DNA from 3 places in the Clostridium subterminale genome. Region 2 is predicted to be linked to each of the others. Evidence: predicted binding sites of a transcription regulator. Region 2 holds the regulator's gene; each other region holds the start of a gene.
The links. Region 2 encodes LexA, which represses DNA repair genes until DNA is damaged. Its sites were predicted from a motif close to CNAACANNTGTTNG; they were not measured.
Positions count from the first base shown of each region.

Region 1: a site for LexA is predicted at 1,226-1,239, ahead of ABDZ93_RS07765 (Y-family DNA polymerase). Genes of this name have one in related genera too.
Region 3: a site for LexA is predicted at 1,300-1,313, ahead of ABDZ93_RS02775 (putative DNA modification/repair radical SAM protein). Genes of this name have one in related genera too.

Region 1 is NZ_BAAACI010000005.1:37,985-41,271, forward strand. Features, by position in the region: gene ABDZ93_RS07725 (BaiN/RdsA family NAD(P)/FAD-dependent oxidoreductase) at 1-246, opposite strand, end outside; tRNA gene ABDZ93_RS07730 (tRNA-Glu) at 517-591, shown strand; tRNA gene ABDZ93_RS07735 (tRNA-Val) at 597-672, shown strand; tRNA gene ABDZ93_RS07740 (tRNA-Asp) at 687-763, shown strand; tRNA gene ABDZ93_RS07745 (tRNA-Glu) at 823-897, shown strand; tRNA gene ABDZ93_RS07750 (tRNA-Val) at 903-978, shown strand; tRNA gene ABDZ93_RS07755 (tRNA-Asp) at 992-1,068, shown strand; tRNA gene ABDZ93_RS07760 (tRNA-Thr) at 1,074-1,148, shown strand; gene ABDZ93_RS07765 (Y-family DNA polymerase) at 1,281-2,549, shown strand; gene ABDZ93_RS07770 (ATP-binding protein) at 2,606-3,287, opposite strand, start outside.
Region 2 is NZ_BAAACI010000001.1:345,976-349,262, forward strand. Features, by position in the region: gene ABDZ93_RS01890 (DEAD/DEAH box helicase) at 1-1,158, opposite strand, end outside; gene lexA (transcriptional repressor LexA) at 1,273-1,881, shown strand; gene ABDZ93_RS01900 (methionine gamma-lyase family protein) at 1,958-3,241, opposite strand.
Region 3 is NZ_BAAACI010000001.1:539,000-542,286, reverse strand. Features, by position in the region: gene ABDZ93_RS02775 (putative DNA modification/repair radical SAM protein) at 1-1,249, opposite strand, end outside; gene ABDZ93_RS02770 (hypothetical protein) at 1,412-1,789, shown strand; gene ABDZ93_RS02765 (EcsC family protein) at 1,878-2,594, shown strand; gene ABDZ93_RS02760 (hypothetical protein) at 2,704-3,105, opposite strand.

The sequences.
Region 1 (3,287 bases), on a different contig from region 2:
AAGTGTATATTCTAAATCATAGGTATTAATAATATCTTTAAAAAAGTCATTATTATCACTATGAAATCTTGATAAGGATAAATTTTCGTTAGTTAAATTACATCGTCCATTACCAGTAGTTAATAATTTCTTACCTACTCTATCGCTACCGTCTATTATAGCGACGTCTATACTTAAATCTTTTGCTTTAATTGCAGATACTATGCCACAGGATCCACCGCCAACAATAATTAAGTCATGATACAAAATAAAATCACCTCAAGCCTTTAAATATATTTGATAACATATTAACTAATATATTAACTATAGTATATAGAATTATACTATATATTAAAACTATAATATAAGTTTATGATTAAATTAAAATATATTTAATAAATAATATATTTTATGTATAAAATTTTGAAGAAAAAAATAAAAAAAATTATTTTTAAAATTTTGTTGACAAAAGTTTAAAATTTTTGTATTATAATAAATGTCGGATGGCCCGGCAAACACAAAAGCAAAATGACATATGGCTCCTTGGTCAAGCGGTCAAGACACCACCCTTTCACGGTGGTAACAGGGGTTCGATTCCCCTAGGAGTCACCATACTAGGTCGCATAGCTCAGCTGGGAGAGCACCTGCCTTACAAGCAGGGGGTCACAGGTTCGATCCCTGTTGCGACCACCACATAATCTTAATATGGCCCAGTGGCTCAGTTGGTTAGAGTGCCGGCCTGTCACGCCGGAGGTCGAGGGTTCGAGTCCCTTCTGGGTCGCCAAAATACTTTTTAAAAAGTATTGACATTAGATGAAAAATCTGATAAAATATAAAACATATGGCTCCTTGGTCAAGCGGTCAAGACACCACCCTTTCACGGTGGTAACAGGGGTTCGATTCCCCTAGGAGTCACCATATTAGGTCGCATAGCTCAGCTGGGAGAGCACCTGCCTTACAAGCAGGGGGTCACAGGTTCGATCCCTGTTGCGACCACCACATAATTTAATGTGGCCCAGTGGCTCAGTTGGTTAGAGTGCCGGCCTGTCACGCCGGAGGTCGAGGGTTCGAGTCCCTTCTGGGTCGCCACTTATGCTGGCATGGCTCAACGGTAGAGCAGCTGATTTGTAATCAGCAGGTTGTAGGTTCGATTCCTATTGCCAGCTCCAAAGATTCTGAATTAATTCAGGATCTTTTTTATTTTTTGAAATAATACATAAGTAACAAATAAATATGTCTTTACAAACGAATATTTGTTCGTTAAAATGAGAATGTAAGTTAATTTTGAGGATGTGATATTTGTGGAGAATAAGTCCAAAAGAATAATATTTCATATAGATGTTAACTCTGCATTTCTATCATGGACAGCTATAAATTTATTAAGATGTGGAGAAAGTGAAGTAGATATAAGAAAAATTCCTTCTATAATAGGTGGAAGTGTAGAAGATAGAAGAGGAGTAGTTTTAGCAAAATCAATTCCAGCTAAGAAATTTAATATAATAACCGGAGAACCTATTGTAGCTGCGTTGAAAAAGTGCCCTCAATTAAAAGTTTATCCACCAGAACATAAACTATATACAAAGTTTAGTAATGATATGTATAAACTATTAAAGCCATATTCTGATTTCATCGAAAGATATTCCATAGACGAAGTTTTTATGGAGGCAAGTCATTTTAAATATGACTATATGGAAAAGGCTAAAGAAATTAAAAGAAAAATAGAAAAAGATTTAGGTTTTACAGTAAATATAGGAATAGGAAATAATAAATTGTTAGCTAAGATGGCCAGTGACTTTTCAAAGAAGAATTCCATTCATACATTATTTAAAGAAGAAATAAGAGTAAAGATGTGGCCACTTAAAGTAGGTGATTTATTTATGGTTGGAAAAGCAGCAGAAAAAAAGCTTATAGATTTAAATATATTTACTATTGGAGATTTAGCAAATTATAATTTAAGTATCTTAAGAAATATATTTAAAAGCTATGCAAATATAATTTATGAATATGCCAATGGAATAGATGATTCACCTATTAACTGTGATAATTATGTAGATGTAAAAGGTATAGGAAATTCAACTACTACAAGCAAGGACATTTTAAGTGTAGATGAAGCATTAAAGGTATTATTGTCACTTACAGAAAGTGTAGCTAAGAGACTTAGAGCTAATAAATCTTTATGTGGTATTGTGGCTGTATCAATAAAGTCAAATGTATTTACAACTTATTCTCATCAAAAAAAGCTATTAACACCAACAGATTCTACTGAAGAAATTTTTAATTTAGTAAAAGCAATTTTTAAGGAAATGTGGCGTGGAGAACCTATAAGATTATTAGGAGTCAGAGTAACTAAGTTAAGTGATAATAGCATATATCAGAAATCTTTATTTGATGATGAAAAAATAGATAAACAAAGAAGCCTAGATAGTACTATAGATAAAATAAGAGAAAAATATGGAGATTCATCCATAATAAGATCTACTTTTATAAGCTCAAATAATAAAAAAGGCTTTGAAGAAGAAAAGCCGGAAGACTATTTAATGATGGGAGGCCTTTATGATTCTTTTAAATGACAAAGACATCCTAACTTAATGTAAATATAAGTCACGATGTCTTTGTTTAAATGAAATTATCTAGAGGATGCTTTACTATTTAAGTTTTTTTGAAGTCTTATATCATCACCATAAAACTTAAACAAAGTAAAGTTACCAAAAAGTCTAGATGTAATACGTTCTGAATATATAGATAATAATTCATCTAAAGAAAAATTGCTAGAAATTAACATCTTCTTGTTTCTTAGTAGCTTTGTATTGAGAAGGTTAAATAATTCAGATATAGCAAACTCTGATGATACCTCTGTACCTAAGTCATCTATTATAAGTAAATCACAATTAATTAGGTGATCTTCTAGAGTTGAGTTGTTATTAAATCTTATATCTTTTAGATTTTTAATCAACTCTTCAGAAGTCTTATATACTATAAAATATCCGTTATCTGTTAATTCTTTTGCTATACAGTGAGATAGAAAAGTTTTTCCAGTACCTGGATTACCATAAAAAAGAAGATTTTCTGATGTAGACTCAAAGTTTGCTATATATCTAAAGCACTGATTTACTATGCTTTTCATATTTTCTTTTGGACTATATTTTTCACGACCATTTCTTTTATCACTATAGAAGTCCATTTTAAAATTAGCAAAATTATGATCATCTGAAACTATGAATAAATCACTATTTCTATAATAAATACTATTAAGTTTTTGTTTATAGCAACTACATTTTTGTAATCCTATAAATCCAGTATCTTTACAC
Region 2 (3,287 bases):
TTTATAGTTTTTTACTACAGCAGCGACGTCCTCTATATTTCCGTGAGATATAGTTTTTTCAGTAAGATTAAAATTTAGTTTTGTACTATAAGATTTTAACTGTGCTATCTCCTTAGGGGAAATAATAGATATAACTGTGCCACTTTTATCTCCTCGAGCGGTTCTACCACTTCTATGAACATAGGTATTCATATCTTCTGGTAAGTCTACATTGAATATATGAGTAACATCTTCTATATCTAATCCCCTTGCTGATAAGTCAGAAGACACTAACAGATTTATACGCTCTGCTTTAAAGTCTAGCATGGTTTTTTGCCTCTGATTTTTAACAAAACTACCATGTATTCCATCTACATTTAATCCATGATATTTTAACTTAGAAGTTAATATTTCTATTTCTTCACTTTTATTAATAAAAGTAATGGCTTTTTTAGGTTTTATACTTGCCATTAACTTTCTAAGGATAAGTATTTTATCTCTTCTATCACAAACTATATAAAAATTGTTTATGTTAGGGTTTATAGTTGTATCATTGTTACACTTTATCATTTCATGAGATTTCATTAAACTTTCGCCTATATTTAAAGCTTCCTCCGTTAAAGTTGCAGAAGTCATTACTAATTGTCTATCTCTAAGTGTAGTTTTTATAACATCCTTCACCATATTTAAATTATTTTTATCTAAAAGTTTGTCACACTCATCAATTACTATAGTTTTAACTGTATGAGCACTTATTTTTTTCATTTTTATAAGTTCTAGTATTCTTCCAGGAGACCCTATTACAAATTGAGGTTTATCCTTTAATTTTTCAACCTGCCTTTTTATATTTACATCTCCCATGATAACAGTAGATTTTATATCCAAAGCTGATTTATCTGCTAAAGTATTTAAAACTTCATTTACTTGAAGGGCTAATTCATGAGTAGGAACTAACACTATAAATTGATTCTCTCTTTTTTCATAATTAATTCTTTCAATTAGAGGTAACAAGTAAGCCAATGTTTTACCACTACCTGTTTCGCTTTGCATTATAACATCTATATTTGCTGATATTTTAGGAATTGATAATTCTTGTATCGGAGTTGGCTTAGTTATTTTTAATTTCTCCAACGCCTTTATTATTTCTGCATTTATATTTAGTTCTAAAAAATTTTTCATTTTTTCATCTCCAGTTTTTATTTAAATTTCCTAGAATAATCTTCCTTAATGGGAACAAAAGTTTGATATTCTTCACTCATTATGGTATAATTATCTAGATTGAGAGGTGTTTTCATGATTGATATTAAAAGTGGTAAACAATCAGAAATTTATGAGTTTATTAAAAATCAAGTTAATACTAAAGGGTATCCACCTTCAGTTAGAGAAATTTGTGAAGCTGTAAATTTAAGTTCAACATCTACAGTTCATGGTCATCTTACTAGACTTGAGAAAAAAGGATTAATAAGACGTGACCCAACTAAACCAAGGGCAATAGAATTATTACAAGAACCTCATAATAAAAAAGAGATGATTGATATTCCTATTATAGGTAAAGTTACAGCTGGAATACCTATACTTGCCCAAGAAAGTATAGAAGATTATCTAACTATACCCCTTGATTTTGTAAACAGTACAAATGAATTATTTATACTGAAAGTCCAAGGAGACAGTATGATAGAAGCTGGAATACATGATAAAGACTTAGCTATAATAGAAAAAACTTCTATTGCTTCTAACGGTGATATTATAGTTGCTTTAATAGAAAATGAAGCCACTATAAAAAGATTTTTTAAAGAAGATGGGCATATTAGATTACAACCAGAAAACTCTACTATGGAGCCAATAATTGTAGATAATTGCAAAATCTTAGGTAAACTTTCAGGAATTTATAGAAAATATTAAGAAGCTATTATAGCTTCTTAATATTTTTTTATATAATAATATAGATTTATTATATACCTATTAATTTAACTCATAGTTAAGATAATATTCTAGATATAGCCATTAAAACTCCTACTTTACCATGATCAAAGGTCAATCCACCTTGAAGATATGCTATATATGGCTCTCTTATTGGAGCATCAGCAGAAAGTTCTATTGAAGAACCTTGTATAAATGCACCTGCAGCCATAATAACTTCATCTTCATAGCCAGGCATAGCCCAAGGTTCACACTCTACAAAGGAATCTATTGGAGAACCAGCTTGAATTCCCTTGCAAAAATGAATTAATTTATCCTTATCATTAAATTTAACAGCTTGTATGATATCACTTCTCTTAGTGTCATATTTCGGCAATACATCAAATCCTAGAAGTTCCATTACCCTTGAACAGAATATAGCTGTCTTTACAGCTTCTACAGCTACATGGGGAGCTAAAAATAATCCTTGATATAAGCTTCTCATAACGCCAAAGGTAGAACCACACTCTCCCCCTATCCCTGGTATGGTCAATCTATAAGCTGCTTGAGTTACATAGACTTCTTTACCTGCTATATAACCACCTGTTGGAGCAATTCCTCCACCAATGTTTTTAATTAAAGATCCAGCTATAAGGTCAGCTCCTACATCTGTTGGCTCAATAGTATCTATAAATTCGCCATAACAGTTATCTACAAAGCAAATTACTTCTGGATTAATATCTTTAATTGCCTTTATTATTTCACCTATTTCATCTACTAACAGTGCATTTCTCCAACCGTATCCTGTAGATCTTTGAATATGTACTAACTTTATACTTAAATCTTTTCTTAAAACTCTTTGTACTTCCTCAACATTAACTTTACCTGCACTTGTTAACTCTAGTTGATTATAGTTTACCCCATATTCCTTTAAAGATCCTATGTTTACATCCTTAGTTATTCCTATAATGTTATGTAAAGTATCATAAGGTGAACCACATATACTAAGCATTGTATCTCCTGGGCGTAAGTTACCAAATAAAGCACATCCAATAGCATGAGTTCCATTTACAAAGTGTGGACGCACTAGGGCAGCTTCTGTGTTAAATACTCTAGCAAAAACCTTATCTAAAGTATCTCTACCAACATCCCCATAACCATATCCACTGGAATTAGTAAAATGCATATCACTAACTCTTTCAGCTTGCAAAGCATTAAGAACTTTTAATTGATTATATTCGCGAATATCATCCATCATAGAAAATTGATCTTGAATATCCTTTAAGGCCTGTTCTGATACTTTAAAAACCCCTTCATTTATTTTAAAGTTATTTATTAAAAACTTTTTAGTTTTTTCTATCATAAAAAATCGCTCCTTAAACATAAAATAACATTCTAATACTAACATA
Region 3 (3,287 bases), 190 kb from region 2:
CAAGAAAGCTTAATTGCTCATACTTTTCATTTTCGATATAGTTTAAATCAATTTTAGGTTTTAGCACAGATCTAACCTTTTCTTCATCTAAGTCCACAGAGCCATAGTATTTACCTTTGCATACTATAAAGTATTGAGCACGTTTTAAAACCACTCCTAACTTTTTTAAATCATGAAAGGTGAGAAAACTAATTCTTCTAGCACTAATAATTTTTTTAGCTCCACGAATACCTATACCAGGTATTCGAATTAAAAGTTCATAGGAAGCTGTATTGATTTCTAGAGGAAATATATTAAGGTTATTTAGAGCCCAATTAGTTTTAGGATCAAAGTTTATATCAAAATTTGGATTTTCTTTATTAAGAAGTTCTTCAGCTTTAAAACCATATACCCGTAGTAACCAATCTCCTTGATAAAGTCTATGCTCTCTAAGGGTAGGTGGGGTTTTTAAATTGGGTAAATTCTTACCATTATTTACTGGAATATAGGCTGAGTAATAAACTCTTTTAAGTAAAAAGTTGTCATAGAGATTCTCTGTAAGATTTAAGATATCTAAATCATCTTCTTTGGTTGCACCAACAATTAACTGAGTGCTTTGCCCGCCAGGTACAAATAAAGGAGCCTTTTTAGATAATTTTCTCTCTCCATTACTTATAATTATGTTATTTTTTATGGATTTCATAGGAGAAAATATATCCTTTTTATTTTTTTCGGGAGCTAAGAGCTTTAGGGAATTATTAGATGGAAGTTCAATATTTACGCTCATTCGATCTACATATTTCCCAGCTTCTTTTATTAAATCTTCATCAGCTCCAGGAATAGCTTTAAGATGTATATATCCACGAAAGTTAAATTGGTTTCTTAACTTTTTAACAACTGATGTTAATAGTTCCATAGTATGATTAGGATTTTTAATTACTGCTGAGCTTAAAAATAATCCTTCAATATAGTTTCTTCTGTAAAAGTTCATAGTTAGACTTATCACTTCATCTACAGTAAAGGCAGCTCTTTCCACATCATTAGATCTCCTATTAATACAATAGGAACAATCGTATATGCAATAATTAGTTAGTAAAATTTTTAAAAGAGATATACATCTTCCATCTGGAGTAAAGGAGTGACATATACCACTAGGAGCAGAAGAACCTAAAGCACCTTTAATTCCTCCACGATTAGAACCAGATGAGGAACATGATACATCATATTTTGCAGCTCCACTTAATATCCTAAGTTTTTCACTAATCTCCATTGAAATTCACCTTCTAACACATAATAAATAATCTATATAAAAATTATACCAGAACGTTTGTTCGTGGTCAATAAAATAAAATTTATTTTTATGTAATATAGTGTGACTTATTTGAAGTGTCTTACATAACATAAAATATAGCAAGAATTATGGAGTTATTAAATGAACAATTGTAAAGATAACTGTAATTGTAACGATAACTGTGATTGCAATGATAATTGTAACTGTGATTGTAACTGTGATTGCAATTTTGATTGCGATTGTGATTGCGATTCCACTGACAGTGGGGTAGGTGGAGTTGTAGATGCGAAAGAAGTTAGATGTCAAAGAAGGGAAGATAGACTACTTATTTTAATTTTAATACTTCTTTATTGTCAAAATGTATCTACAAACTCTCAATACTATAGATGTATTAATAGTCAATTGATAGATTACGTGCTGTGTTCAAATCGTCAATTAATGTGTACAATTTTATGCATGTCTCAGAACTTAGTGGGTAGCATAGTAGATTGTTGTGCTAATCAAAAAAAACGTAAATAAGAGCAGAGTAATCTGCTCTTTTACTATTGGTTAATAATATGTGGAGTGTGATAAAATAGAGTATATATTTAAGAAATAAGGTGATGAGATGGATATATATGAAGATATAATATATGGGGAGTTAATGCAATGGAAGAGGGAAATGGAGAAGAAACCAACCCTTGGGAATAATCTTTCTAAAAATATACAAGATAAAATGAATAGATTCATTCCAGAAAAATTTCATGTCATGGTTACAGAAGTTATAAAGAATATGGTTAAAGTAGTTATTTTAGGGTCTGAATATACTACATTGGAACCTATAAAATATATGCCTACGATAGAGAGAGAAATGCTAGTAAAGGAAAAGATTCAATTATATAGAAAGGCAGCAACATTAAGTGGAGCTAGCACAGGATTTGGTGGCTTTTTTATAGGTTTAGCTGATTTTCCTATATTGTTAAGTATAAAAATTAAGCTATTATATGAAATTGCTAGCATATATGGTTATGACACAAAAGATTATAGAGAGAGGTTATACCTTCTTTACATATTTCAAATTGCTTTCTGTAGTGATAAAAGAAGAATAGAGGTATTTCACGTATTAACTAATTGGAAAGAGTATTCAGATAAATTGCCTTTAGATAAAGAAAATTTTGATTGGAGAATCTTTCAACAGGAATATAGAGATTATATAGATTTAGCAAAATTTTTTCAGCTCGTACCTGTTATAGGAGGGGCAGTAGGAGCTGTAGCTAACTACAAGCTAGTAGAAAAGCTAGGTGATACTGCTATGAATGGATATAGACTAAGATATTTTGATTAACACTTAAAAATTTGATAAGTTTATAATATCTAAGGAAAACTACTCTTAAATATTATATTATTGTAGTATAGTTTAGGTTAAATATAATAAAAAAGTTGGAATGTAAAATTTAATCTACATTCCAACTTATTTTAAAACTCCCACTATGATCTCCTTCTACTTGTATTTTATATTTTCCATCATGAGGTATGACTATAGTTTGAATTAAAGAATTATCTATGTTTTCGTTTTTATATAACATACGGTCATCCTCATCAATTAGTGATATAGCCAAGTTTCCACCTTCATTTTCAACCTTTATATTAATAGTTAACTGGTCATTCGAGTCTAACTTAAGTGTTTTGTATTTATAGCCCTTAAAACTTTTATAGGTCATTTCCATAGAGCTTTTTGAAGTGTGTTCTTTAGCTTTCCTAGTTTTGTAGTTGCCATCAGTGGCTGAACATTTGTTGATTATCAATATAATAATTAATATACATAGGAGTAATAGGAGTTTAGTTTTTTTAGCCATAAATAACCTCCACATAGACATCTAATATATTTATATAAGAATAGTATGGAATTATGCCTAAATTATATTTTTAAATTTATAAAAATAGACAATAAATATTAAAAAGAACATATAAACTATATATTTACTATTTTGCTTTAAAATATATATGATAGTATATATATAAGATAATATAATTTATT